Regions from separate parts of the Exiguobacterium sp. Leaf187 genome, predicted to be linked through region 1. Evidence: riboswitches for the same ligand, from Rfam matches in the RefSeq annotation. Region 1 holds a riboswitch; each other region holds the start of a gene.

Evidence for each region. A riboswitch is a leader RNA that binds a small molecule or an ion and turns the genes downstream of it on or off. The one in region 1 is predicted to bind thiamine pyrophosphate.
Region 2: linked by a shared signal. The riboswitch ahead of ASF99_RS00315 (3-oxoacyl-ACP reductase) and the one ahead of thiT (energy-coupled thiamine transporter ThiT) in region 1 are both predicted to bind thiamine pyrophosphate.
Region 3: linked by a shared signal. The riboswitch ahead of ASF99_RS04925 (thiamine phosphate synthase) and the one ahead of thiT (energy-coupled thiamine transporter ThiT) in region 1 are both predicted to bind thiamine pyrophosphate.
Region 4: linked by a shared signal. The riboswitch ahead of tenA (thiaminase II) and the one ahead of thiT (energy-coupled thiamine transporter ThiT) in region 1 are both predicted to bind thiamine pyrophosphate.

What each region holds. Positions count from the first base shown of each region.
Region 1 covers NZ_LMPR01000009.1:1,018,132-1,025,647, forward strand. Annotated here, with positions in the region: gene sdaAB (L-serine ammonia-lyase, iron-sulfur-dependent subunit beta) at 1-205, opposite strand, end outside; gene ASF99_RS09640 (DAK2 domain-containing protein) at 306-1,979, opposite strand; gene ASF99_RS09645 (Asp23/Gls24 family envelope stress response protein) at 2,005-2,367, opposite strand; gene rpmB (50S ribosomal protein L28) at 2,651-2,839, shown strand; gene ASF99_RS09655 (amino acid permease) at 2,980-4,383, shown strand; gene ASF99_RS09660 (thiamine diphosphokinase) at 4,438-5,040, opposite strand; gene thiT (energy-coupled thiamine transporter ThiT) at 5,042-5,602, opposite strand; TPP riboswitch at 5,664-5,773, opposite strand; gene rpe (ribulose-phosphate 3-epimerase) at 5,796-6,452, opposite strand; gene rsgA (ribosome small subunit-dependent GTPase A) at 6,455-7,360, opposite strand; gene pknB (Stk1 family PASTA domain-containing Ser/Thr kinase) at 7,386-7,516, opposite strand, start outside.
Region 2 covers NZ_LMPR01000002.1:55,630-63,145, forward strand. Annotated here, with positions in the region: gene ASF99_RS00280 (SRPBCC family protein) at 1-52, opposite strand, end outside; gene ASF99_RS00285 (O-antigen polymerase) at 163-942, opposite strand; gene ASF99_RS00290 (hypothetical protein) at 1,562-1,744, opposite strand; gene ASF99_RS00295 (GntR family transcriptional regulator) at 2,337-2,723, shown strand; gene ASF99_RS00300 (ABC transporter ATP-binding protein) at 2,716-3,396, shown strand; gene ASF99_RS00305 (hypothetical protein) at 3,393-4,211, shown strand; gene ASF99_RS00310 (hypothetical protein) at 4,231-5,313, shown strand; TPP riboswitch at 5,431-5,531, shown strand; gene ASF99_RS00315 (3-oxoacyl-ACP reductase) at 5,667-6,419, shown strand; gene ASF99_RS00320 (LLM class flavin-dependent oxidoreductase) at 6,475-7,516, shown strand, end outside.
Region 3 covers NZ_LMPR01000009.1:194,342-201,857, reverse strand. Annotated here, with positions in the region: gene ASF99_RS04940 (thiazole synthase) at 1-314, opposite strand, end outside; gene thiS (sulfur carrier protein ThiS) at 317-517, opposite strand; gene ASF99_RS04930 (FAD-dependent oxidoreductase) at 514-1,458, opposite strand; gene ASF99_RS04925 (thiamine phosphate synthase) at 1,455-2,048, opposite strand; TPP riboswitch at 2,131-2,233, opposite strand; gene nagZ (beta-N-acetylhexosaminidase) at 2,290-3,510, opposite strand; gene ASF99_RS04915 (OsmC family protein) at 3,507-3,932, opposite strand; gene ASF99_RS04910 (MFS transporter) at 4,123-5,307, shown strand; gene ASF99_RS04905 (DoxX family membrane protein) at 5,435-5,923, shown strand; gene ASF99_RS04900 (hypothetical protein) at 5,953-6,246, opposite strand; gene ASF99_RS04895 (hypothetical protein) at 6,323-7,390, opposite strand; gene ASF99_RS04890 (hypothetical protein) at 7,401-7,516, opposite strand, start outside.
Region 4 covers NZ_LMPR01000008.1:39,009-46,524, reverse strand. Annotated here, with positions in the region: gene ASF99_RS02600 (peptidoglycan DD-metalloendopeptidase family protein) at 1-499, opposite strand, end outside; gene ASF99_RS02595 (diacylglycerol/lipid kinase family protein) at 746-1,639, opposite strand; gene abc-f (ribosomal protection-like ABC-F family protein) at 1,707-3,563, opposite strand; gene ASF99_RS02585 (DUF1002 domain-containing protein) at 3,840-4,721, opposite strand; TPP riboswitch at 4,915-5,021, shown strand; gene tenA (thiaminase II) at 5,096-5,791, shown strand; gene ASF99_RS02575 (hypothetical protein) at 5,843-6,139, shown strand; gene ASF99_RS02570 (glycoside hydrolase family 3 protein) at 6,170-7,516, opposite strand, start outside.

The DNA of each region.
Region 1 (7,516 bases):
GAACACCGCCGATGATGGCGACATCCGTTCCATGTCCACGATACGTATCCGCGAATGAACCGTAAAACGTGATGTGGATGACAGTAGGCGTTTCCCCGAATAATTTACCCGCCATCAATCCAATCCGTGCAGCCCCTGCTGTATGCGAGCTCGATGGACCAACCATGACTGGTCCGATGATGTCAAAGACGCTACGATATTTCATTTCTTTTCCCCTCTCTATGAAACAAACGAAATCCCACCTCTATTATCGCAGATGGTGGGATTCGTGAAAAGGCTAGTCGCCCTTTTTCAGTATGATGGTTTTATTCGACGCTTAAAATGTACGAATAAAGTGGTTGTTTGCCGTCGTGGACTTCCACTTCAGCATCCGGATTGACCGATTCGATGTACGCGACGAGTGCGTCAACTTCTTCTGTCGAGACGCCTTCACCGTAAAGAACCGTGATGATTTCGTCGTCCTCAGTGACGAGTGTATCGACGAGTTTCTTGACTGCACCAAGACTTGAAGCGTCCGTAGCGACGATTTGTTTTTCAGCAATCGCCATATGGTCGTCCTTCTTGATTTCTACACCATCGATGTTCGTATCACGTACGGCATATGTGACTTGTCCCGACTTAACGGCTGCAATCGCATCTGCCATGTGCGCTTCGTTCTCTTCGACAGTCGCTTCTGGATTATAGACGATTGTTGCTGCTAAACCTTGTGGAACTGTTTTTGATTTCACGACCGTCACACCACAATTCGCAACAGATGCTGCTTGTTCAGCGGCCATGATGATGTTTGAGTTGTTTGGATAGACATAAACGTGTTCAGCGTGTGCATCCTCGATCGCCTTAACGATATCTTCCGTCGACGGGTTCATCGTTTGTCCGCCTTCGATGACGACACTGACACCGAGTGATTTAAAGAGTTCGCTGATTCCTTCACCCATTGCGACTGTCACGAGGGCTGCTTTCGCTTTTGCCTTCGGTGCAGCGACTGGAGTGACTTGGTTCGCACCTTCTTCTTCAAGGATCGTCGAGTGTTGTTGACGCATGTTTTCAATCTTAACAGCGACGAGTTCACCGAAACGTTGTCCTTTTGTGATGACTTCTCCTGGTGTTTCAACGTGGACGTGAACTTTAAGGAGTTCTTCATCCGCTACGACGAGCAACGAATCACCGAATTCCGCTAATTCGTTCCGGAAGTCTTCTTCGCTGAACGGTGCATTCGCAAGCTTGTCATCTTGGAAACGAACCATGATTTCCGTGCAGTAACCGTAATGGATTTCTTCTGTCGACATGAAGCTTTGAGCCGTTTTATGATGCTCTGCTTCGACGAGTGCTTCCATGACAGGTGCATGCGGCTTGTCGAGTTCTTTTCCTTCGAGTGTTGCGAGGAATCCTTCATAGATACAGACGAGACCTTGACCACCAGAGTCAACGACGCCTACTTCTTTTAATACCGGAAGAAGTTCTGGTGTACCGTCGAGCGATACTTTCGAAGCTTCGACGAGTTGACGCATCAACTCTAAGAAATCCGTCGTCGTCTCAGATTGTGCGATAGCAGCGACAGCTGTTTCACGGGCAACCGTCAAGATTGTTCCTTCAACGGGTTTCATGACTGCTTTGTATGCAGTATCGACACCTTTTTGTAACGCATCTGCGAATTCCTTCGTATCAATCGTTGTTTTGCCTTCGATTGATTTCGAGAATCCACGGAACAATTGGCTTAAGATGACGCCAGAGTTTCCGCGCGCCCCCATCAATAATCCACGTGCGAAGACGTTTGCGACTTCCGATACAGAATCCGAAGTTGATTTACCTGCTTCTTTTGCACCTGAAGTCATCGTCAAATTCATGTTCGTTCCCGTATCACCATCTGGCACAGGGAAGACGTTCAATGAATCGACGAAATCTGCATTTTGATAGAGATTCGCCGCGCCATTTTGAATCATCTTGACTAACTGCGCTCCTGTTAAACGATCTACACTCACTAAAGTTTCCTCCTCTATTCCCGCCTTAGACATTCGTCAAGCGGACTCCTTGGACAAAGATGTTCACAGATGTCACGTCAAGACCTAGTGCCTGACTGAGCGTGTATTTCACGCGACTCTGTACGTTATTCGCCACCTCTGAGATTTTCGTTCCATAACTTACGATGATATGCATATCGATATGGACCTGCTCTGAAGCCTGTCGAACGATGACACCGCGTGCAAAGTTCTCACGTTTTAAGAGTTCAGCAAGACCATCCTTGATTTGAGACTGGGATGCCATACCAACGACACCAAAACATTCCATTGCCGCGCCGCCCGCAAGTTGCGCGACGACATCATTATCTACATCAATCTTTCCATAGGTCGTTTTCATCTCGATCGCCACCTGAGTAGCCCCCTTTGAATATTGTATTCTTCTCATAATTCTACTATAAGGACCTACTATTGAAAAGTCGCCGTACTGACTATACAATGAATAAGTGAAAAATAGTAGCGGTCAAATGAACTTTTACCATCATCCTCATCCATTATTTTAAATTTCGAGGTTGTCTGTCAAGTTTTTTTCTTGTCAGCTACTTTTTTTATGTTGCAACCGCCCTGACACCATGCTAAGATAGCAAAGTGTCTATTAGGACGAACGCAAAACAACATAAAAGGAGGCGGAACGCATGGCACGTAAATGCTACGTTACTGGGAAATCGCCAAAGTCGGGTAACAACCGTTCACACGCATTGAACAAAACAAAACGTACTTGGGGAGTCAACGTACAAAAAGTACGTATCCTCGTCGACGGTAAGCCGAAAAAGGTTTGGGTTTCAGCTCGAGCTCTTAAATCAGGTAAAGTCGAACGCGTATAAGGCGCAACCACCGGATGGGAATCTTCCCTTCCGGTTTTTTTATGCCCTCATTTATTTTTCTCATAAACTAATTGTCGCTTTTATTGAAAACGCTTACAATAGGAACGTACTTTATTTTGTCAGAATTGGGGGAAGTCATCATGCAACTCAAACGAGAGATGACGAGTCGACATCTGTTCATGATTTCACTTGGCGGAATCATCGGAACAGGCTTATTTTTAGGGTCAGGATTAACGATTTCACAAGCAGGACCTCTCGGGGCGGTCCTCAGTTACATCGTGGGTGGGACCATCATGTATCTGACAATGTTATGTCTAGGGGAATTAGCGGTCTATCTGCCGGTCTCGGGGTCATTTCAGACCTATACGACCCGCTTCATCGGACCAGGGATCGGCTTTGCCGTCGGTTGGATTTATTGGCTCGGCTGGGCCGTGACGGTGGCACTCGAAATCACAGCTGCCGGCAGTTTAATGGACCGCTGGTTTCCGAATGTACCCGTCGTCGTCTGGTGTACCGCCTTTACGGTCTTGCTGTTCGGTCTGAATGCCGTCTCCGCCAAAGCATTCGGTGAAGCTGAATTCTGGTTCTCGAGTTTGAAGGTCCTCGCGATCCTATTCTTCATCATTTTAGGTGGCGCTGCTTGGTTCGGCTGGTTACCGATGGAAGCAGATCGCCCAACATCGTTATTCGCTAACTTTACGGCAAGCGGTTGGTTTCCAAACGGGATTCTTGGTGTCTTGACGACGATGATCGCCGTCAACTTCGCCTTCCAAGGAACGGAATTGATCGGTGTTGCGGCTGGGGAGTCCGACACGCCAGAAAAATCGATTCCAAAAGCGATCCGCAATACAGTCTGGCGGACGTTCATCTTCTTCGTCTTATCGATTACGATCGTTGGTGCATTAATTCCGTATGAGACGGCTGGCGGAGTCAGCAGTCCGTTCATCATGGTCTTTGATGCGATCGGCATTCCGTACGCTGCTGATTTGATGAATATCGTCGTCTTGACGGCACTATTATCCGTCGGAAACTCCGGATTATATGCGGCGACTCGGATGTTATGGGCAATGGCGCAAGAAGGGATGATTTCAAAGAAATTATCTTACGTCAATGCACGTGGTGTGCCAATGCGTGCTTTACTCTTTACGATGATGTTCGCGATGTTATCGCTTCTGACCGCATTTTTCGCAGAAGATACCGTCTTCATTTGGCTCTTGTCCTTAGCCGGACTCGGGGCTCAAGTCGGCTGGATTTCGATCTCTGCTTCTCAGCTTGCATTTCGTCGTCAGTTCGTCCGAAACGGACACGATGTATCCGAACTGAAATTCAAGACACCACTCTATCCGGTGTTACCACTGATTTCGTTGACACTTAACGTCGTCGTCCTCGTCAGTCTTGCGTTTCAAGCGGATCAACGAATCGCTCTATACATTGGTGTTCCTTTCTTCCTTGTCATGTGGGGAAGTTATCATCTCTTCGTCAAAGGAAAACATCTATCCGCTCAAAGCGACATCCGTGTCGCCCCTTCTCAACTCGAAGAATAATTTCACACAAAAAGAGGTCGCGGAGTCATCCACGGCCTCTTTCCTATGATTGCGCTATTCCTTAAGCGTCCGCATCATCAATAGTTCTCCTTGATGGAGCTCTACCTTCGCTTCTGACGCACACCATTCATTACTGACGGTCAAGGAACCTCCGACCGGTACTGGATGTGCATCAAGTGGATATTTGACTCCGGATAAGCTTAAAGTCGATGGTACGAGTGGAATGAACGAAAGATAATAATAGCTCCCTGCTTCGACTGCATACGTTCCCTCAGCCAAGTATCGTACCTCTTCTCGTTTCGTCACGAGTCGTGCCTCTGGGTATCGCTTCAATAAATATACATTTTGGACGGTCATGTCGAGCCGCCCACCTGTCGCCCCGATAATGAAGGTATCCTCAAACTGTTTCTTCTCTGAGACTGTACGAAGTGCCAGTTCGAGATCCGTTTCATCTTTCTCGGCCGGATGAACGATTGCCCCTTCTGGTACATAACCAAGCGAATCAAAATCACCAATCGTCAGGTCGCATGTCAGCCCAAACGATTCAATCGTCTGAACACCACCGTCAACACCGACGATAAAATCACCTGGCTGACAAAACGTCCGTAAATCCGGCGCTTCTTCTCGCGGACCGGCACAGACGAGAATCGCCCGCATCTCAGACGCCTCGTGCCGAATAACGTAGTAAGCGTGGCGCAGTCGTGAATAAAAGACCCGCAACGACACCACAAAGAACGTAAGACGGTACCATGTATGTCGCGTTATAAATCAATGAATACGGTACGACTGGACCTTCGGCATACTCGGCAAAAAAGACGATTCCACTGATGACATGACAGATATAACGGAGTCCTGCGCCTAATAACGTCGCCAGGAGAACGAACGCCATCAAGCTTTTCTTTTGTCCATTGCGCGCGGCTAGTCTGACTTGACGCGCGAACAGACCACTTAATCCGACGACACCATACGCAATCGTATAGTCAAGCATCGGTTGAACGATCGTCAAGACTTGTGGAGCGAACATCAATTGAATCGTACCGACAAGCGCTCCCGTAACGACCCCTCCAACGACACCGTGGCGAAATGCCATGACGAAGATCGGTAACATCGCTAAGCTGATTGAGCCTCCTTGTGGCATTTTGAATGGAATCAGTAAATCAAAGACGACTCCGAGACTGGCGAAGATGGCAATTTCCATCATCATTTGTAACCGTTTCATGCTATTTTTCCTCCTTCATTGTACGAGAGGACGCAAAAAGGCAGTACGACGAACGCCGTACTGCCTGCGTGCGCCACATCCCTACGTCCGTTTGAACGGAACAGGTTCGAAGGGTTAAAGTCTAAAAGACTCCTCTCAGCCGCTTTTCAAGCGACACCCCTTGCGGTCATCATATTTCGTTTTCTCGTTCTTATTATACGGCAGCCCCTTGACGAATGCTAGTGATCGCTTCCGCATAATCTGGTGCATTGTAGATTGCTGACCCTGCGACGAGAACGTTCGCACCGTTATCGATGCAAAGCTTTGCCGTTTCCGGATTGACGCCACCGTCAATCTCAATTTCAAATGTCAGACCACGATCTGCTTTCATTTGCGCAAGTGCTGCGAGTTTCGGCATGACACGCTCGATGAAGGCTTGTCCACCGAAGCCCGGATTGACCGTCATCAATAAAACCATATCGACATCCTCAAGGACGTGTTCAATCGTTGATAATGGCGTATGGGGATTCAAGACGACTCCTGCCTTTGCGCCCGCTGCTTTGATTTGTTGCAAGACACGATGGACATGATTCGTCGCTTCGACGTGGAACGTCACGATGTCAGCCCCTGCCTTGACGAAATCTTCAACGAAACGTTCTGGCTGGTCGATCATCAAATGGACATCGAGAATCATATCCGTCTTTTGACGTAAGCTGCTAAGCACAGGTAATCCAAATGAGATGTTCGGTACGAACTGACCGTCCATGACATCAAAATGGATATAGTCCGCGCCTGCTGCTTCGACTGCTTTGACATCACGCTCAAGATTCGCAAAATCTGCTGATAAGATAGATGGTGCAATTTTAATCATCTTCAATACCTCCGGGCTCGATTCTTGATTTCGTCTATAAACATACCATAGTTCTCATAACGAGAGGACATGATTTCTTGGGCTTCGACGGCTTCCTTGACGGCACAACCGGGTTCATTCAAATGCAAGCAACCTCGGTATTTACAATCATCTTGTACAGCGACGAATTCAGGAAAACTCCACCGTACATCCTCGATTTCCATATCATACGGAAAATCGAGGTTCGAGAAACCTGGCGTATCGGCAATCAATCCTTCGGCAAGCGGCATTAATGTGACGTGGCGCGTCGTATGACGTCCGCGTCCGAGTGATTTCGAGATCGCACTTGTTTCTAAATCAAGAGAGGGCTCCAGTGCATTGAGCAATGAACTTTTCCCGACACCGGATTGTCCGGCGAGAACGCTCGTTTTTCCAGCAAGTAACGGACGGACTTGCTCAACACCCGTCAACGTCTCACTTGATGTCTCGATGACCGTATACCCAATCTTCCGGTAAGCGGCAATCGCCTCTCGGACAGCCGGTCCTTTGACTTCGTCAAGTAAATCCATCTTCGTTAACAGGATGACGGGTTGGATTTCCTTCGCTTCGATCAAGACGAGAAATCGGTCGAGTAGATGCGCTGAAAAATCAGGTTCTGCCGCCGAGACGACAAGCAACGCTTGATCGATATTCGCGACAGGCGGGCGTACTAAAAAGTTGTCCCGCTCCTTCACTTCGAGAATGTACCCGGTCTCACTTTCGATATGAAGCACGACTTCATCTCCGACGACTGGACTGATGCCGCGTTTTCGGAAATTTCCTCTTGCTCGTGAACGAACTTCTCCTTCTGGTGTCATGACATCATAAAAGCCGCCCTGCAGGCGTATGATCGTTCCTTCTCGATTCTCTTCGATGCGTTGTTCCGTCATCCTATGCACTCCTTTTTTATCACATTCATTGTGCGTCTTTTGCTTGATTGTACGTGATGGTTTTTGAACGATACACCGTATCGTCTTTATAGATCGTAATTTTGCCTTCTTCACCCGGATCAATCGTTAATGGCACGTCGAATGTCTCATCTTGAT
Region 2 (7,516 bases), on a different contig from region 1:
TAGGAGCTTCAATGGAGACCGAATGATTGATGTCTTCTACACCTTGATTCATGATATATTACCACCTAATCATTTTTTATTGATTTCATAAAGTAAAGTTGGATAAGAAAAAAAGATACATGTATGAAAAATACGACATGCGAAAAAGATCTGACAAAGAAATCAGTTCCAATCACAAGCATTCCCGTCGTTATCACGGTCTAAGTCATGAGGATCGTTGACAGGACCTCCGGCAGCCAGATAAAAATCTTGAGCAGCCTGTGCGCTTGAAAAATCACCACAATCTCGATCTGCGCCATTCGGATCGTATTCTAACTCTGTTGCGACTTCTTCTTCTACATATTCTTCTTCAGGGATTTCCTCGTACTCCTCGTCAGCAAGGTTTTCCGATTCTTCCATCAAAGTTTCAATACTTGCTAAGGATGACTGGAGTTCATCCACTTTCTCTTCGGCCGCGATTCGTTTTGTCTCTTCTTCTTTCAATTCACTTTCAAGGGCAGAACGTTTGTCTGCTTCCTCTTGATAACTTTCAACCGCTTGTAGGCGTAATTCTTCCTTGCGTGTTAACCCCTCTTTCAACTTTTTTATTTCTTGTTGCTGTTCTTTAAGCTTACGTTGTGTATTTTGCAAAGATGTTTTCAATTCCGTCGCTTCTTTTTTAAATGCAATTAACGTTTTCGAGTCTTTTGAAGAAGACTTGATTTCTGCATTTTGCGTCTCTGTTCCTTTCACCATATAGATAGAAATTGCAAAAGCGATGAAAACACCTAGCCAAACAACAACCACGGGATATTTGACAGGACTGCGAAGTCTTGGTTTGAAGTAGAAATATAGACCTAAAATAGTGATAAATAGACCAATGATACTCCAAAAGGTGATGGTAAACAGTAAAAGGTATACAATCGCAATCACGACAAGTAGAATTCCTCTACGAATCTGCATATATTCACCTCCTTTTTAATGAAATGTATACGTTATTTTTATTTTACAGCTTAGTAAGAAAAAAACATTAAATACGCTAAATTTTATTTTCTTTTCATATATTTTTCGAATTAAAGATAACTTTGTTAAGAGGTAAAGTACTAGTTTTTACTGATCTAGCGATAGGGATACATAAATTAAGTAGATGTAAGTAATTATTCAAATCATCATTAGAACCGATATCTTCTAAAATAAATGATGTGAAATAAGCCAAAATCACCTTAAATCTATTTACATGTCTTAAATCTTTAGAAATACAAAGTAAAGAATTAGAATGTCATGGGTACGTCAAGCGTAAGTCATTGGATGTGGACAAAAGGAGTGGAACGGACGAACTGTATTGTTATAAGACTCAATTAAGATAGAAAAATTTTTAAAAATTGAAAACAGCATGTCATAAGGCGATGAGAAACCTTGAGCCATGCTGTGACAATGGTCGATTATCTGAGAAAACACGATTAAATTTCTAGATGTAATTAAATATTTCAAAGTATGTTCAAGATTTGATCTATCAACACAGGTGAAAGAGAACTGCCTCTTATGTATGAATCCTGTGCTTACTCAGACATAGTAAAGACGGTTATTTCAAACGATCTCTGTCACTTTTAATAAAAAGACTAAGTATATTGATGACCAGTCCGATAAAAGAAATCGTCAGACCAAATTTTGTGCCTAACAGATAGCCATACCCAGTTGAACTGTATGCGATCATGATAGCGACTCCAAAAAGTATAATTGCAATTCCTAATAGTGAGTATTTCATTGTATACCTCCTTATATTAGGTCAAAGACCTCTAAATTTTACTATAGCGTATTTGAAATAGACTTCACTATTTTCATACTAATTGCATAAATAACAATTTATCTCATCGATAGGTGTGTTGCAAAATAAGAGGACTGAATAGACGATTTCGCTTGTTTTCAATCCTGTGCTCATACTTTTTAAAACAAATGAGATAGGATACCTTCTTATAAATTCGTAACCATAATAAAAAACATACTTATTTAGTAAAATATTTTATTTAAGTAATTTCGCTTAATCTTTTAATTCTTTTTGTTTTTGAAAAGAAAACTATAACATGTTGGTTTGCTATAAATTGATTAGAACATCCAGCGATGCCTCCATATTTCTCAATCCTTTAAATGGAGTGATTTAAGGATTTTTTTATTAATTCTATATTTTAGCCTTTTATTAAAAAGCGAAATTTTTATCATAAACAAAAGTAAGTCATATCAGTTATTTAAAATCAAACTGAAAGATTTAAAAAATAAGCGTTGACTTATCACTGTACTGCACATATCATACAGTTAAGAAGTGTATTATTGTTTTAATACAACGTTCATCAAGAGAGGTGATGTTATTGCATTTTGATCAACGTAGCCCTATTTATCTACAGGTTCTCCATTGGTTTAAAAAACGAATCGTTATAGGTGAATTCAAAAGAGGAGAAAGTATCCCTTCGCGTCGAGCATTAGCAAGTGAGCTTAAAATTCATCCTAATACCGCGCAAAAAGTATATAAGGAACTAGAGGAGCAGCGGTTGATTACAACCGACCGTAACGTACCGAGTAAGGTGACGATGGATCAATCCATCATTGATCGAGCGCGAATAGAGCTTCTTGAAAATGCAGTGAAGCAATTCGTAGAGTCGATATATGCGATCCAGATTCCATTAGAAGAGGTCATCATTAATTTTGAAAAAGAATACAACATTCGAAAAAGGAGTGAGCTAGATGCTTGAAGTCCGTGGATTACGAAAATCATATGGTCGAAAAAAGAATGTCCTGAACGATGTATCGTTCACTGTTCCATTAAATCAACTTACCTGCCTTATTGGATTGAATGGAGAAGGCAAATCCACCATTTTGAAAGCGATCATGGGCTTAGTTCCAGTGGATGCTGGAACAATCAAAGTGGATGGGAAAACGATACATGATTCCATCGCGTTTGTACCCGATCTTTCAACAATGCCTGGATACATGAGTGTCGGAGAAGCTATCGCTTATATGCGCGACTACTATCCGGATTGGAACCAACAAGTAGCAGAGGAACTGATGGGGTTCTTTAAACTGATGGCGACAGACCGCATCGCCAATTTATCGAAAGGGAATAAAGCAAAGGTTAATCTATTGATTGGATTTGCGATGAATCGACCTTACTTACTGCTCGATGAACCGTTGGCTGGGATTGATTTATTTACGAAAGAACAAATTGCGTGGATCTTCTCTAGTCACTATATGGAAGGGAAGGGCATCTTGATGACGACTCATGAGATTGCAGAAGTGGAACATCTCATCGACCGCGTTATTTTTCTTCAGAACGGGACCATCATACAGGAAGATGACTCGGAAGAGATGCGTGAGCTTTACGGGAAATCAGTACAGGATCGAATGAGGGAGGTTTATCAGACATGAAGAAATTCTTTATGCTATCAAACGAGGAAATCAAGCGAAGCTTCAAACTATACCTTTCGATATTGACGATGTTAGTGATTGTTGAACTCACATCGGTCGTATATCAGGTTCTTCATTATCAATCCAAGCTGGAGGATTTGATGAAAAAAGAGCGACTTACGGAAATGGAAGCTGTTGATCAACTGAATGGACCTTTGACGTTTGGCGATGCGACCAACTACTTCAAGTACATGATTGCCATCGGTATCATGTTCACGATTCTATATGCCTTTCAAATTTGGTACCGCGATTGGTATGGCGAGTCCAAGTACATCTACCGTTTATTGATGCTACCGGGTAAACGCATCACAATCCTCTTATCCAAACTGACAACAGTATTGGTATTTGTATGTGGTTTCATGGGCATCCAGTGGATCACGATTCTTATAAGTCGTCGACTCTACGAATGGTTACTCCCGGAACATTTACAAGCAGCGTCCAAAATCATCGGGGAGTCAGCTGCGTTGAACATGCTCTATACCTTCAATGTGATCGATACATTCGTCATTCTAGCGCTCGCACTCTTCGTCATCACGATGGTCTTCTTGTTCGTCTTGACGGAGCGGTCCTATCAAAAAGGGAAAGCTTTGCTGACGATCGCAAAGGATGTAGCGCTCTTGATCGTACCATTCATTGCATTACGTTACTTATTTGATTTGACTAGCATGCTCATTCCGAATCAACAGGTATTCGTCTATCTTTCCTTTATTCTCATCTATTTTATATATATAAGTTGGAAATGTGTTCGACTACTGAACCATAAAGTATCTATTTAATCATTAGAAGGAGGAAGTCATGAGACGATATAAGGAAATGATCATCGTAGGAAGCATTGCTGGCGTCACCTTACTCAGTTATTTTGGTTACGCTGCAAGCATTAAAGGATCGGATTATGAAGTCGAGAGTATACGAAAAGAAAATGCAGATGCTCTTAAAAAAGTAAACATCGAGATTGAAAATGGAGACATCAAGCCTACTCGATACAATATCCAATTGGACGGTCAAATTCATAGTGAGTCGCAGAACTATATCACAGGGTTGTTCAATAGCTATGCTGCAGACTTCCCTGCTGATTTCTATCGATTTCTTTCTAAGGAAGACGTATTTACTAGTGAAATGGGCTCGCGAACATACGGAATTGAAGTAAAGGCATCTCAGTTGAACTATCATTCTTATGACAGAAGTACACAGAAACAGTTTAAAAAGACGCTTTCTCATCGTTTAACGGTACCGGATCGTGAAATGGCTGACATCCGTGTCTTTCATCAAGACGGCATGAACGTATACGTCCAACGGGATGATCATGGAACAAAGGAAAAATCGACGGTGTTATTACTCAACCTTGCAAAAGGAAAAGTGGAGCCGCTTCAATCCGAGCAACTTAAGACTAATCAAGAACGTCATTATGTAGCAGTGAACGACTATGGAATTGTCTATCGTGAAATCGCATATGATGCGGAAGGGGTAGAAAAAGATAGCGCTTATTATCTAGATAACGGCAAAGGCATCAAACGAATCAAAGCACTTGATGCGTATGCAGCGGAAGGGAACTTTAATGCTGCTGAAAACAGCCAATCACTAATTGCTTACGGAGCATCTGACTCAGAAAAAAGTAAAAGTATTAAATGGAGCACCTATGACTTTAAAACAAATCAAGTCAAGCAACATAAAGTGGAAGGGCAGCATGCTTATCGCTTCAATGGCTCCTATACGATGATTGCGCAGGGAAAGCTATACCATATCGCTAATATCAATGATTCAGATTTCCAAGTCACGGTAGTCGATACGAAAAATGAATCGATTTCGTATCAAGGAATCATCAAAGATAAAAATGCTAAAAAGAATCGTTTGGTACAGGATGTCACTGTATCGGAGTAATCGTGATGGACTCATGATTCACCTCGTTTACTCGCTTCATAGAATACTAGAAATGAATTTATCTGTCAGAATCATTGACAGGGGTTTTCAAGACCACTACAGTGAAGATAACTTAAATAGAATCACTAGGGGTGTTATTAAACTGAGATGAGTAGCTACTCAAACCCTTTGAACCTGAACTAGGTCGTACTAGCGTAGGGAAGTGTAAACTCTGATGAACAAGCGGAGACGATGATATCGTTCTTTGCTATGTGATTATTTAGACGTGCGCAACTTTCCTTTTGGAGAGTTGCGTTTTTTGTTTACTAACTTCGCTATTTAAGTTGCAAAAATGGATGAGGGAGTGGACAAGAATGAGCAGAACAGTATTAGTGACAGGAAGTAGTCGAGGACTTGGGGCGACGATTGCAAGGGTGTTAGTGCACAACGGATTTAAAGTGGTGATCAATTACTTTAAAAGCAAGGATGCGGCAGAACAACTTGTGAGCGAACTGGGAGTAGAGAATGCAATTGCCTTGTATGCAGATGTCACGAAGCGGGAAGATGTCGAGAGCATGATGCAATCCGCAACAGCACATTATGGTCAAATCGATGTTGTCGTGAATAATGCGTTAGTAGACTTCAAATTTGATCCGGTTGCGCAAAAATCGTTTATCGATTTAGAGTGGGAAGATTATCAAAAGCAACTGGATGGAACACTTAAAGCAGCGTTTCACATCATTCAAAGTGTTCTGCCACAATTTATAGAACGACATAGCGGTAGTATCATCAGCATTGGAACAAACCTCTATCAAAACCCAGTCGTTCCTTATCATGAATACACAACAGCAAAAGCAGGTCTGATTGGCTTTACTCGAAACCTAGCCGCGGAGTTAGGTCAATATGGCATAAACGTGAATGTCGTCTCCGGTGGGTTATTGAAAGTCACAGATGCGAGTGCTGTGACAACCCCTGAAGTATTTGACTTAATTGCCCAATCGACCCCGTTGAAAAAAGTGACGAGCCCAGAAGAAGTGGCTCAACTGGTTGCCTTTTTGGCATCAGAAGTAGCATCTGGGATTACCGGTCAAAACGTAACAGTCGATGGTGGGTTAACGATGAATTAAAGCGGGCGTTTTAAAAAATTCTCAGCTTGTAAGAGAAGGGATTCGTGAACAGAAGATGACGAACAGAAATCAGTTAAATATCGGCGTTTTGTTATATGGATGTGGTCATCACCAAGCCGCATGGTTGATGCCTGATTCTGCAATTGAAGAAATCGGAGAGAGTCGCTATTATCAGCGTTTGGCTCAAATAGCGGAAGGCGGATGTTTAGATGCGGTATTTTTTGCGGACAATCAATCCTTTCCGGCTACCAATGCGACAGATTTACCTGCCTTTTGGTTGGATCCTTTAATTAATCTAACGGCTATTTCTCAAGTGACGGATCATATAGGATTAGTCTCTACGATATCGAGCACGTTCTCCAATCCGTATACAGTAGCAAGGCAACTTCTAAGCCTTGATCACGTAACGAAGGGGAGGGTAGGCTGGAACTTAGTGACCTCGATGACAGATTGGGAAGCACTAAACCACGGAATGGATGCACTTCCACCGAGGGAAGAGCGGTATAAAAAGGCGGACGAATTCGCTACATTGATGGAGAAGCTATTTTTATCATGGGATCATGCGGCTTTTCTCGCGGATCGATCAACTAACCGATTGATTGAGCCTGAAAGAATCCAACCCATCCATCATGCCGAATCCTACTATAGCGTAAAAGGTCCCTTGTCTACACCGTGTAGTCCTCAAGGGAAGCCAGTAGCGATGCAAGCAGGGGCGTCAGAACAAGGGATTGCCCTTGCAGCAAAACATGCGGATGCTGTCTATTCTGTGTCATGGAATTTTAAACAAGCCCATGCTTTTCGTGAAAAACTCCATAAGAAAATTACACAAACTGAATCACCAGATCGAAAGATTAAGATATACCCAGGCTTAGTAACGTATGTTGGTAAAACAAGAGAAGAGGCACTAGCCAAAAAAGCCGAACTAGATGAAAAATTACCGGTTGAAAATGCGTTGAAACAATTGAGTTTCTTTTTGCAGCAAGATTGCTCCACATGGGATCTCGAAGCAAAGATTCCGACCTTACCATCGATCGAGGAATTTTCCGGACCCATCGGACGCTATCGAACGATTCTAGAGATTATCGATGATACAGATC
Region 3 (7,516 bases), 820 kb from region 1:
GTCTTATCGCAACCGATCACTTCGACCTTAACCATGTCGCACATACCGGATGCCCGCGCAAGCTTCGCAAGCCGAACAGCTTCCTCCGCCGTCTTCGCACCGGCCGTGTTCGGCAGTAAATCGTACTTCGCTAAATCAAGCGACTCCAAAAAATTCGCTTGTTGTTTGTCAAAGATGTCGAGCCGACGGACGGCGAACGTCAAGATTTGTGAAGCGGACGCATCGATCGCTTTCTGCTGCACCGTAGCATCCGTATATTTCCCTGTTCCGAGTAATAATCGTGATTCAAATGTCTTTTCTCCAATTTTCAACATGTTTATCCTCCTCCTACGAAATGAACAATTTCAAATGTGTCATTGTCCCGAACGACCGTCTGACCATACACCGCGCGATCGATGATTTGTCGATTCTGTTCGACGATGACGAGCTTTTCCCCTAAGCCGAGTTGCGTTAGCATGTCCTCAATTGTTTTAATCTGTTCGATCGTGTGGTCATTGCCGTTAATCGTAATGTTCATCGGACTTCCTCCTTTTGGATCAACCGTAATGTATTTACCAAGACTTCCGCTGTCGCCGGTGCGAGTAATATGCCATGCCGATGATGCCCTGTCGCCATGAAGATCCGACGGGATGAATCGGCGACTCCGATATATGGCAAGCCGGACGCTGTTTGCGGTCGTACACCGGACCAGACTTCTTCGATGACTGCGTCACGAATCGGTGGATACAGTCGTTCTGCTGCTTGAAGCAATGACGTGAGTCCAGCGACACTGACACCGACCGTCTCGTCGTGCGGCAGTTCGGTCGCACCGATCAAAATCCGACCGTCTGCTTTCGGAACGAGGTAGGCGGCTTCATCAAACAGAATCGAGCGTAACGGCTGACCCGCGAGACGGACTGCGAGACATTCCCCTTTGACCCCATATGTCGCGATCGAAATGTCAGCTGTATCGAGCAAGGCTTGCGAACCCCGTCCGGCAGCGACCGTCACCGTTCGTCCGGTCCACGTTCCCGCATTCGATTCGATCCTAATGAAGTCATCGTTCTCTTCGATGCGTGTGACCTCCACCTGTTCTTCAATCGATATGCCACGTGCGTGTAAGGCATACATCAATGCAGTCGTCAGTCGTCGTGGATCGATTTGACCGACCGCTGGAAACAGATGCTCGCGTCCTTTACGTTTCAACAAAAACGGTTGTTCCCGGTACCCACAATCGATACCTGTTTCTCGCTTGAGACGACGTGCAAGCAGCGGATACAGACGACGACTACGTGCGGCAAGTGCATGCAATTCCGCTCTCAGCTCGATGTCGGTCGCAAGCATCCCGGCAGCCGCTCGGCTTGTCCCTTGTCCGCATGTTCCACGTTCTAAGACGACGACGGATTCATTCTGACAGGCGAGACCGTAAGCAAGCGTCAAACCGATGACTCCACCGCCGATGATGATGTGATTCGTCATACGCGAACCCCCTGATAACGCTTGACGGCGGCGAGTGGATCCGATTGGCCGAGAATACCCGATAAGACGGCGATTCCGGTTGCACCGGTCGCTGCGATTTCAGGCATGCATTCTGGTGTAATCCCACCGATCGCAATGACTGGTTTCGTCGTGAAGGTGACGACTTGCTTTAATGCGTCGATCCCTCGTGGTGGCACGTCCGGCTTCGACGCTGTCGGATAAATATGACCGTACAGCAGTCGGTCGGCTCCTTCCGCTTCTGCTGCCAGTGCCTCTGCTAGTGAATGGACCGATTTCCCGATGACGAGATTCGGAAAATGACGTCGCACATCGCGGACACGCAAGGAACGGCGCGTCAGCTGCACACCGATGCCGGCGACATGGGCGACGTCGACCCGGTCATGAACCGTTAACTGTTCAGGCGAATAACCATGCCCAAGGAGTGCTTCAATCAGATCAAGTAATTCTGCCGCCGATAAGTTCGGTTCACGTAGATGCAGCTGATCCGTATAGGGTTGAAGTGATTGAAAGGTCTTTATTTCGTCAAGCGGATGAATGGATCCCGTCGAAATCAGATGTAAACGCATCATGTTCTTCCTTTCCATACGAAAAAGGACCACTCCCGATGTTGAAGGGAGTGGTCCGAAAATGCGCTGAAGCGCTAAGGATATCTAGGGTTTCGAGCCACTTCCCTCCGCTAGTACGAACTAGATCAGGTTCAAAGGGTCCGGATACTTCCGTCTCAGTCTGCTGGGAGACTCCCCTAGTGTCTTTTCGTGTTTAATTGGCTTGCCCCATTAGTCTAGCATGAGTCGCTTTGCTTCGCTAGTCCTAGTTGAGCGCTTCCACTTGCTGAATCAGCTCCGATTTCGTCGGTCGCTGTTGCTCTTGGCTGTCGGCATACGTCTGCTTTAGCTTCAGGATGCGCATTACTTTAGCATCGAGCATCTCCGGCGTCAGCGTTTGGTCTTTGACGGCTTGCATCACTTCAGCATGAACTTTTGCGTAAGCACCTGCCTCTGAAAACATCGCCATATCAGCTCCATTGACGAGCGACTGACGTGCCGCTTCTGCGAGACCATATTGTTTCGTGATCGCTCCCATGACGAGATCATCCGTGATGATGACACCGTTGAATCCGAGTTGCTGACGCAAGAGGTCAGTCAAGATCGGCTTTGAGAGCGAGGACGGATTCGTATCGTCGTACGCGGGATAGAGAATATGGGCGACCATTACCATCTCGGCGCCCTCTTGGATCGCTTCTTTAAACGGTAACAGTTCCGTCCGCTTCAATTCTTCCTTTGATGCCGTCACTTTCGGTAGCCCGACATGGGAATCGACACTCGTATTGCCGTGACCGGGAAAATGTTTGACGACCGGAATCGTTCCCGTCTCCTGCATCCCGTGCATCAGGGCCGTACCAAGCGTCGCGACAGTATTCGGATCAGCACTTAACGCACGGTCGCCGATGATCGGATTGTTCGGATTACTGTTGACGTCAAGGACCGGCGCGAAGTCCATGTTGAAACCATAAAATTGTGACAAATGTCCGAGCGTACGTCCGACGTCTTCCATTTTCACTTCATCTGCTCCTTGCGCTATCCGTTGACTCGTCGGTAACCGTAATCGTTGATCCGGTACCCGGCTGACCCGTCCGCCTTCTTCATCAATCCCGACGAACGCATACGGTTTTTGGTTCGTCTCTTGAATCGCACGCGTGAACGTCAAGAGTTGCTCTTCCGACGTAATGTTTCCGCCGAGCAGTAAGACCCCGCCAATCGCATGCGTCTGTAACAATTTCCGGTCAGCTGCTGAAAGTTCTGTGCCGGCGACTCCGATGTAGAGCAGTTGATCGATCTTTTCTGACGTCGACATCGCTTTAAGTTGCTGCTTTAGTTTTGCTTGTTGTCGTTCTTCTTTCGTCGGCTCAGGCTTCGGTTTCTTTTCTTCTGTCGGTTGCTTCGTTTCCGGTTGTGATGGTTTCGTTGGTTCCGTCGTCTCCTGTGCACACCCTGCAAGCAACAGACAACCGATCAGTACAACTTTCTTCACAAAGGATCCTCGCTCCGCACACCATTGATCGAATAATAGACGGAAATCTCAGCGTTCAAGGATTGCGAGACCGAACAATATTTATCCTTTGATAACGAGATGGCGCGACGGACCTTATCTTCCGGGAGATCACCTTCAAGCCGGTAATGAATCGAGATCGACGTAAAACGCCGCGGATGGTCCTCTGCCCGTTCTCCTTCGATATCCATTTCGAAATGGGTGATCGTCAAGCGCATCTTCTCTAAAATCGAGACGATATCAATTCCAGTACAGCCGGCAACGGCATGTAGTAGCAGTTCAGTTGGTCGTGGCGCTTGGTTTTCACCACCGTTTTCGGGTGCTGCGTCCATCGCCAGATGATGCCCTGATTCCGTCTGTCCACTAAACCCCATCTGTTTGTTCCATGTCACTGTTGCTTGCATCGTTTCCACTCCTTTATAAGTAGTCTTCTTCTGTAGTATACGCAAAAAACAGCAAGCCTGGAAATTCACACGCTATTTCGAATAATGGTTCTTTTCCCGAAATCTCGCTTTGCGATACCCGACGAAATCGTTTCATGCTATCCTGTTACTCATAGTTTCGCGCGCAAGCGCTAGAATTGAGGAATCATCCATGTCACCTACTACTCGTTTAAGTCGACGCGATTGGCTCTTGATCGCCACGTTGTCGCTCCTGACGTTCGTTCTCGGAACAAGCGAATTCGTCATCGTCGGGATCCTCGCTGAAATCTCCTCAGCCCTTGATATCACGATCGCAACAGCAGGTACGCTCGTTTCAGCCTTTGCCATCTCCTTTGCAATCGGTACACCGATCGTCATGTCGCTGACCGGTCACCTGGAACGGCGTCGTCTGATCCTACGTCTCTTACTCGCCTGGGTCTTGCTGAACCTTGCCAGTAGTTTTGCTCCAAGTTACGAAGTGTTGCTCGCAACCCGCATTCTGACAGCGATCCTGACCGGCGTCTTGATTTCACTCGCGATGGTCGTCGCCAGTGACGGTGTACCTGTCGCAAAACGCGGTGTCGCCGTCTCGTTCATTTTCGGTGGTTTTACACTTGCGAACGTTCTCGGTGTCCCAATCGGAACCTTTATTGGTCAACATGCTGGCTTTGAAGCCACGTTCTGGCTAACGACGGTCATGGGATTGATCGCGTTTCTCGCCGTGTGGAAAATCGTTCCGGTCCAGCAATCGATGGGTTCCGGTTCAATCAAGGAGCAGCTTGGACTGCTCGCCAACCCACGGATCCTGATCGCTTTCTTTATTCCATCGTTCGGATTCGGGGCAACCTACGTCGTCTACACGTACCTTGTACCGATCCTGCAAACGGAACTCGGGATTGCGAAGACGTGGATCAGTCCGATCCTGCTCGCTTACGGCGTCGTCTCGATCTTCAGTAACATCCTTGCCGGTAAAATCGCCAGCAAAAATCCGATGGGACGCTTACGGTTCGTCTTCGTCGTGCAAGCAATCGTCCTTGCTGCATTATACTTCACGACAGCATCCCTTCCGCTTGGTCTGTTCAACATCGCCTTGATGTCGTTGATGTCGATTTTACTGACGACTTCGACACAAATCTATTTGATTGACCTCGCTGAAAAGTTCAATCCGGAAGCAAAAGGACTCGCTGCTTCATTGATGCCGGTTGCGAGTAACGTCGGGATTGCTTTTGGTTCGGCACTCGGTGGCATCGTCTATGCGAACGGTCCGATGATGAACACGGCACTCGTCGGTGGACTAGTCGCGCTCGTTGCTGCTTTATTAACTACAATCAGTCATCGCCTCGATCAACGGTCATGAAACCGTTACCTTACCCTTTTTTGTAACAGGTCGATGACGGTTCGATGACGGTATGATGATAGTCCCCATCTCACTGATGATTTTTCAGTATGATGGGGACTATGTTGTAGTAGAGGAGTGTCTGAAAGTGAAAGCATTACACATCATCGGTCTCGGTCTGTTGACGATCATCCGACTCTGGCTCGGAATCCAGTGGTTCATCGCTGGAATCGGTAAGTACATCAATGGCTTCGATGCACAGCCGTTTCTCGAAGGAGCGCTCGCGAAGTCAGCTGGCGAAGACGCACTCGTCAGTTCCTGGTATGCGACGTGGATCGAGCAACTCGCCTTACCGAACGTCGGGCTGATCAACGCCTTGATTCCGTTCGCGGAACTCGTCGTCGGGATCCTGTTGATTCTTAGTCTGTTGACGGTTCCTGCACTGGTCGTCGGTAGTATCATGAATCTCAATTACTTACTCGCTGGGACGATTGCGTTGAATCCAGTATTCTTAGCAGCATCAATCGCATTACTTGCTGCAGGACGCTTTGCGTATCACATCGGCATCGATCACTGGATCATCCGCTGGTATCGCTCGTCGCAGCAACCGCATCCCCTAGACCGGATTCCGGTCTAACGAAATAAAACTCTCCCGCACGGGGAGAGTTATTTTTTTTGTTGCTCGAGAATCGTCTGTTGTGTCGGAACCCCGCCGACTGAGACTGTCCGCTCGAGGAACAGATAAGGTTTACCATCAACTTCAAAGCGACGGTCACCGAGATAACGTGCCGAATGCCCGCCCGTCGCGAGCTTTTGTTCGATTGCTGCGACATGTTCGTCGAGTGAATAAAACCGATCGTCGAACGTCATCGTGATGTTTTTCTTACGGTACCCAAGTAAGAAATTGTAGTAGAACCAATACATAGCACCTGCGAATACGACAAAAATCAAGAATTGCATGTGAGTTCCCCCTTTGTATAATCTTTATACGTTGGAAGAAAACAGGAGGTTTCAAATATTTTACTTTTTTCGTAGTTCAGTTAATTGTCATCCCGTTGAGTTGAAGGTCACTCTTAGGCATGTCATATTTAATTGTTCCCTCATATCGAACTTCTTCAGTCTGTGCATCTAAAACAAGGATAGATGTGCCATTTTTCTTTGTTTCGATGAAGGAATACACTAAATCGTTCTCAAGGATTGCCGATGTGTGTCGTTGCACTTCATTGGCATCTCGTTTAGGTAAATCATAACGATGCTGCGTGAATTGCTTTGTTCGTAAGTCAAACGTCGACCATTTGATTTTTGTTTCGGTCATGTTCTCTGTCATCCCTACGACGGTACCTTCGTCTATCACACGTGTATCCCACATGTCTTCAACTTCAAACAACTTTAATCGTGTCGTTGTTGAATTGTCTCTCAGATAAACTCTTGTCTTAGCATCATTAGTCATCTTTCGGTATAAGACACGATTCTGATAGATGGCAAGTACCTCATCCTCTTCTGTTAATTGAAATGGTAAGTCCATTAATTGGACTGTTTTTTTCTTTAAATCAATCACATAGATATGATTTGTACCTGGTTTTTGTACAACATCGCCAATACGTTGGACATATAATTTTTGCTTCGTTTGTTGAAACGGTCGATAGTAGATCCCTTTTGTCTTTGCCGGTTTCGGTAAAGAATAAGTCTGCACCTTTTCGGTTCCACGTTTCCATGATTGTAGATCCCATGATCCATCTTCATTGACATGTAATCCAAATACCTTTTTGTCTTGCTCATATTTTGATATTTCCTCTTGATTCATAAATTGTCGGAATTCACGTGGTGCCTTACTCACTCCTGAGTAGTCCATTGTTAAACCAGATAAGTAATTCGATTGTTTCTTCTTTACTTTCCCCATCAAGTTAACTTTGTATTTCGTTCTATATGCTTCGGGATCATTAAATTCAAATTGAAGTTGCTTTACAGTTTGATCATCTGGATTTCCTTGTATCGTTTGTACCGCAAATTCAGGTTCTTCCATTGAAGAGGAGTACACAACATACACTCCAAGTGTCAAAATACAAATGACTCCCAAACACAATATATATTTATAGGTTCGCATAGTATACTCCTCACACCGTGACTTTTTGTTGCAATAGTCGAAGACTTTTCCAAATGACATACATGAAGTACAGCAAGCTTATCCCAATAGTTAGAATTAACTCTTCTGTTTCAAGTAAAATATGAG
Region 4 (7,516 bases), on a different contig from region 1:
TATGCGTCATCATGACGTGATTTCCGTATGCGCCGTAATAACGGGATGTGATGACTTTACCAGCGGCTGATGCATAGACAGGTGTACCTGTTGGAGCGCCGATATCGATGCCGTTATGGAACGTATAACCGTAAACGCCACTTGCAGCACCATATCCTTGCGTGATTGGACCGCTTGCTGGACGCGAGAAGCCAGTCGTTGCTTTTGTTGAAGTCGTTGTGCTGTATTTTTTTACGTATGTAGAAGAAACGTAGCGTGATGCGCCACCGTATGAAATTTTTGTCCATGAACCAGAAACACCAAGATAATTGAATGTCTGTCCTGTATTGACGCTACCGACGATTTTATAAGCTGTTGATGGACCTGTACGAACACGAAGTCCGTCTGCCATGACCTTTACTTTATATGTCGTTGCAGCTTCAACTTTCGAAGCACTCGTTGTTGCAAAACCTGAAACTACCAAAGCTGTCATTGTCATTGTTGTAAGTAAACGTTTCATTGAGTGTATTTCCTCCTTAAAAATCTGAAGCGACAGAACTGATCATTACAAAATTGTAAGATTTTATGTATATTTATTTATTTTAGGGAATGATTTTTCGCCTGAGATGATTATAGCATCGTCAATAACACAAAAATATTTCAAATGTATTTCAAAATTATGCGTTATTAACATATATTGTAATGGATTAATAAGTAAAAAAGAACTGACGAAGAGTCAGTTCTTTTTTCTATGAAACCTATACTGTTATTCAATGGAAGAGGGTGAAAACACAGTCAAATGTTGTGGGAGTACCTCGACAGTCACGGGAACATGACCTGCTGTATCCCCATCGGCATTAATCGGCAATTCTTCTTTCGAGCGAATTTCGACACGTGTCGTCGTGAAGTGTTCGATTTGATCGGCTTTTGATAATCCACCCGTGATGAGTTTGGGTAATGCTTGGAGCGCATCAAAGAATCCAAGCTTCGTAATGATGAACCCATGTAGCAGTCCATCATCGACTTTTGCGTCTTCTGCAAACGATTCGAACCCACCAACGGAATTCGTCAAGGCGATAATCAACAAGTGTGCTTCTCCATCGAATTGTTTCTCAGCAGAATCAATTTCAATCGGATAGGGACTATGATCCTTGAAGGCTTTTAGACCTTCAATGAAATAAGCGACCGATCCGAGTGACGTTTTTTGTTCGACACTGACCTCCTCGACGGCTTCTGCAATCAGACCAACAGCGATGACGTTCATGAAGTAATGGTCATCATATTTACCGATATCGAGCGGTCGGGCAGGGGCATCAGCTAGAATCTGGATCGCCTCTTCGGGATCCGTCGGGATGTGTAATGCGCGCGATAAGTCATTGACCGTTCCGAGTGGGACGATCCCGAGTGTTGGCCGATGCGGTTGCTCGGCGATTCCGGTGATGACTTCATTGACCGTTCCGTCACCTCCCATGGCGATGACAGCGTCGTAATTAGACTGGGCGGCATGACGCGCGAATTCCGTCGCATCGTGTTCTTTTTCCGTAAACCGGACGTCGACGGTTTCAAAGCGAGTAGCAAGCGTCTCTTCAGCGAGCGTCGCGTGTTTTTTTCCGAGTTCTTTTCCAGAAGACGGGTTGATGATCAACATGGCTTGAGACAAGATGAATTCCTCCTTTGACGTATCTGTTCCTATTTTCCCGAGTCAAAGGAGGACTAATCATGTTAGTTCAAGTTTCTAGAATTAAGCGCTCATACAAACCTTCAATTTTTTGTAACAATGCTTCTTTTTTCATCTCGACCGTCATCCATTCTTCTTCCTCGGATACATGAGAGAGAATGGCATCAAGATGTACGACTTGAAATTCTAGCTCTTCAATTTGTTGTTCGATGGACTGTTCTTTCGCAGGCGCATTCGAACGCTTTGAAATACTCGATTTCTTCTCATGATTTATTTGAGGTGGTGTGGCACGAACGGCTTGTCGTTTCTCCACTGCGTAAGCATAGCTTCCAGCATACGAAGTAATTTGGCGGTCAAGCCAAATGATTCTCGAGAAAAGACGATTCAAGAAATAGCGATCGTGTGAGACGGCAATCAATGTACCAGAAAAATTCTCGAGTGCTTCTTCGAGTGTCTCTCTTGATTCAATATCTAAATGATTCGTCGGCTCATCGAGAATCAAGACGTTAATCGACGAATGAACGAGGACGGCGAGTTGCAATCGCACCCGCTCGCCTCCGCTCAGTGACAAAATGGACCGAAAGACAGTTGGTCCAAAGAACAGGAACCGGGCAAGGATATGGCGGGCTTCCGCTTCTGGAACGGCAATCCGGTCTCTAAACCAGTCGATTAACCGCGCGTCCTCTTCGAAATGGGCATGCTGGGACAGGAAACCGATCCGATTCGATGGTCCACGCGTGAGTGTGCCTGCGTCTGGTGATAATTCGTCAAGCAGCAGTGAGAGCAACGTCGATTTTCCGCTTCCATTCGTTCCGACAATCGCGATCCGATCCTGTGCCATGATCTCGAACGAGACGTCATCAAAAATGTGGTGGGTTCCGTAAGCAAACGAGAGTTCTTCAGCGCGAAAGACGACTTGGCTCGTGTGATCAGTGGAAGAGAAGGAGACATCAGCGGTTTTGGCTTCGAGTTGTGGTCGTTTAATCCGTTCGATCCGCTCGAGTGCTCGTTCCATTGATTTTGCTTTACGGAATAATTTCTCACTCGGTGGAGACGCTTCGTTTGCCCATTGCCGGAGTCGACGAATCGCTTCCTTCATTTTCTTTATTTTTTTCTGTTGCTCTTGGTAGGCGTGGAACTGTTCCATCAAGCGACGTTCACGTTCGACGACGAACGCGCTGTAGTTCCCTATATAGGTTGTCAGTTCACCGTCCTCGAGTTCAACGATCGAGGTGACGACGGCGTCTAAGAAGACCCGGTCGTGAGAGACGAGCAGGATGGTTCCTGTGTAGTCCCGTAAGAACTGCTCCAGCCATTCCACGGCAGCTAAATCAAGATGGTTCGTCGGTTCGTCAAGAATGAGCAGATTTGGCTCCATGAGTAACATGCGACCGAGACAAATCTTCGTCTGTTCACCACCACTCAACTGGTGGAAAGGACGAGTGAGTAACGGACGAAGGTGTAACCCGTTCACCATGCGCTCGATTTTCGAGTCGAGTAGATAGCCATCCTTTTGTTCGAACGCATTCGTCGCTTCCGCATATCGTGCGAGTAACGCATCAAGATTCTCTGGTGCTGTCGCCATCATTTGCTCCAACTGTTGCATCCGAGAACGGATCGCGAGGATGTCTTCAAACGCTGTCCAAAGGACGTCGAGTCCGGTCATCGTCTCACTATAAACAGGAAGTTGTTCCAAATAGCCGATCGTCAAACCGCTCTTTTGATAGATGACACCACCGTCCGGTTGCTCAAGGCGAGCAAGCAAGCGGAGTAATGTCGTCTTGCCACTCCCGTTTCGTCCAATTAGACCGACACGGTCGTGTTCGTTTAAGAAGAGGGAAACATCCGTTAAAATTGTCTCGCCTCCGAATTGTTTGGTTAGGTGTTGAATGTCGCAAATCATCATAGTAAGTCGATCCTTTCGCGCGCATCAAAAAAAGGAGAGCGCAAATAGCACTCTCCATCACGTGTGAAAGATGCGCTTTGCTGTATTTTTCAATCATGAAGTTCTAAAAAAGGGCAGACGGGTGCCTTAGAACGCCATTCCATGAAAAATCGCGCGCAACAGATACAATTGTTCCATCAACCAGTGTTTGCACGCGGCAAAGTCCATCTTTTCACACCACCTTTCGTTTCAGATACATCTAGTTTACTATTTTTTTGTCAGTTACGGAAGTCTGAATTATTTGAACACACCCGCGATTGAACTGAAGAAGTCACTGAGTCCATCAAATAATTTAGCGAAAAATCCTTTCGTTTCTTCTGAAGTTGCGAACGCGTGGATGTCTTGTCCCGCATTTTTCAATCCACTCTCGATTTGTCCCCAGTTGATGTTCGCTTGCTCCATTTGATTGAACAGATTCGTCAGCCGGTCCATTTGTGCGTCAGACAACTGGATATTGTTGTTTTGAATGACTTGGACGATCAGATTTTCGATTTCGACTTTGGTTTCCGGTTTTTGATTGGCGATCTCAGCCTTGATCTCATTCATCAAGTCAGCCACCTTATCCGTTCCGACCGTTTTTCCAACGTCTGATGTGACTGATAATTCTTGCTGTGCTAGATCCTTGCGTTCGTCACTTAACTTTATCCCGGTTTCAGCGGAAGTTTGATCGTACGCCTTCATTATTCCTGTCAGTGCCGATGTCCCGGTCACCTTGTAAGGGGAAGTAATCGTGATGTCGGCATCTTTGACACCCGCTGTGACGAGAGCGTTGAGATACATATCCTTCGTCACCCATGTGATGTTTTCCGTCGAGACGGAGAGTCCATCTCCTTTTTCCGTCAGTTCGATTTTAGCCGACGAATACATGTTGCCGCCTTTTTGCGACTGTGGGATGTTTTTCCCGAGATATTTTTCCTCGTCAGCAGAAGTGGCGATGATCGGTGTGATCCCTTCCGGTGCATTGAGACGTGAAAGCACCCATGCTTTATCTTTTGCGCCGAGCGACTCCCCGAGTGTGACGATCGTCTTATCGACGACTTGTTCGGCGGATGCGGCTGTTGGGAGTAATAAAGCAGAAGCGATAACGGCTGATGCCATGATTTTTGTTGGTGTATGCATAATGAAATCCTCCAATTGTAAGTAACAGAATGAATTATAGTATCAGGTACTAAAGTTAGTGTACGAGAACGAAAGAAGTTCGGAATCGGTCTGCAGATGGAGACGATATCCGTCTTCTGACACTCCATAGTATAGCGAAAAGGAGACAACTTGACTTCCGTTTTCAGCATGCTATAGTGAATTTGAATCGAATAATGACCACTAGGGGAGTCGGTAGACCGACTGAGACGAACGAAGACGTTCGGACCCTTTGAACCTGATTAAGTTCGTACTTACGGAGGGAAGTGGCGTCAAGTCTTGTTCTTCTTGCGCCATGCCCGTGTGTTTCGGGGTGGTGTTTTTTCGTTTCATAACTAAACGAGGAGGATGAGATCATGACATTCACACAAGAAATCAAACAAGCGGCACAAGCGTATTGGGATAGTAGTTTTACGCACCCATTCGTACAAGGAATCGGGGAGGGGACGTTACCGCTCTCGAAATTTCGGCATTACGTCATGCAGGATGCCTATTACTTAAAACACTTTGCGAAGATTCAAGCGAAGGCAGCGTCAAAAGCAGACGACTTCGCGACGATTGCGACACTTGCCGAGCATGCTACTTCGACTTACGAGGCAGAGTTGAGCTTACATCAATCATTTTTTGAGCCGCTCGGTATTACGGAAGCAGATCTTGAAGCATTTGAACCGGCACCGACAGCATATGCGTATGTCTCGCACATGCATCATGCGAGTGAAGGAACGCTCGGTGAGACGATTGCTGCCATCTTGCCATGTTACTGGTTGTATTATGAAGTCGGGCAACAATTACTAACGTGTACACCGGAAGAAAAAATCTATCAGCAATGGATCGACACGTATAGCTCGGAATGGTTTGAAAAGGTCGTCTTTGAACAGATTGCACGGCTTGATGCGCTGGCGGAGCAAGCGAGCCCGACGGAACGCGAGCGGATGAAACGTCATTTCGTGACGAGTTGTTACTATGAGTTACTCTTCTGGCACATGGGGTGGACGGAAGAGACATTTGCGTCAGTTTACGAAACGATTCCAGCACGAGCGGTATCTTCTTGAATCACTAGATGGTAGAATTAGGAATACCATTTAGTGAGAGTAGGGATTGGAATGGAAATCATCGTGATCGCACTTGTGATCCTCGCGGCATATGCTATGCAACGAATGCTTGGTAAAGTCAAAGTAAGATTTGTAGGACTTATCATCCCAACGTTGATCGTGTTATCCGGTATATCCGCATCGACTCGAAACTTTAAGGTAGCGTATAGCATGGGAAGCTATATTTCTGCTGTTCTTGTCATCGTCGTCTATGCACTGCTGACTTATTGGTTATACCGCGTCTACCATCGTGCGAAAGAAGAAGCTGAATATCCGTATCAATCATTAAAAGACCGAGGCATCCTTTAAGGAGCTTCGGTCTTTTGGTGTATCACGTCATCATTTTTTCCAGTTTTTAAAGCCGTCACCGAATTCGAGATGCAGTTGATCGGTAAAGACACCGTTCTTAAAGACCGGCACATCAACCGGTAAAGTGCCTTGCGGTTTGAACGTTCCGAAGATTGCTCGGATACCTGCAGGCAGGTTCGGTCCCGCTGATTTTAGATTGCCTGCTTCGGAGTCTGGACCGTTTGGATCACCTTTGAAGCCATAGACGAGGACGTGTGCCGGTGCGTCCGGTTGAACGGCGACATCGTATGGGTTACGGAGACTGAGCAGGACGGATGGTGTATCCGTTTGTTTCGCATAGCGGAAGATCGAAGCCGGAATCGCTTGTTCTGGTGCAGTAGGTAGTAGTTTAGCACTCGTGTTGACGTTGGAACCGACGATGATGTAATCTGCTGCATCGAGTTGCGCCCGTAATGTCGGGTTTTGGTCGAGCGGTAGCGTAGTAGCCGAGTAATTCGCTGTCGTCACGTGCCAGTTCCGATTCTTCGGTAGGGAAGCGATCGTTTTTTTCATGCTGTCCGTTTGATCCGCCGCAGGAGCGATCACAAGAACGTTGGCATTCTTTTTCGGTTTGAATGGTAAGGTCCGCTGATCATTTTTCACGAGTGTGACCGCGGCTTCCGTCATCGCACGTTCTTTTGCTTTATGCTCGGGACTACCGACGATTTGGTTCGATTGCGCGATTTTTTCAGCTAGGGATGTCGAATCAGTCGTACCGTTCCAAATTCCGCGTTCTGCTTTCAGTGTCAGAATCCGCTCAACCGATTGATCGATCCGTTCCTCTGAGAGGCGACCATCTTTGACTGCTGCGATCACATCCTTGAAAATCCGGTCGAGTTTTGTGACATCCTGCTCGGAACGAAGGATCGTCGGCATGAGCGCGATATCGACACCGGCGTCAAACGTCTTTAAGACGGCTTCTGATTCCGTGAAGTTGTCGGCGATCGCCTGCATGTTCAACGCGTCTGTGATGACGATGCCATCGTAGCCAAGTTTTTCGCGCAGTACGCCCGTGATGACATCATCCGATAACGTCGCAGGTAAAGGGAAGGTACCATTTGTCGACGTGACGACTTCAGGTTCGATTTGCGGCATCCCGATGTGTCCTGTCATGATCATATCGATGTCTTCAGCAATAGCTCGCTTGAACGGTACGAGCTCGACTTGTTCTAGCTCCTGCAGGGACCGGTCAACGACCGGTAATCCATAGTGGGAATCGGTCGCCGTATCGCCGTGACCCGGGAAGTGTTTGGCGGTCGCTGCGACACCTTCAGACTGAATTCCCTTCATTAGAGCGGAACCGAGTGTGCCGACGAGCTCCGGATCACTCGAGAACGA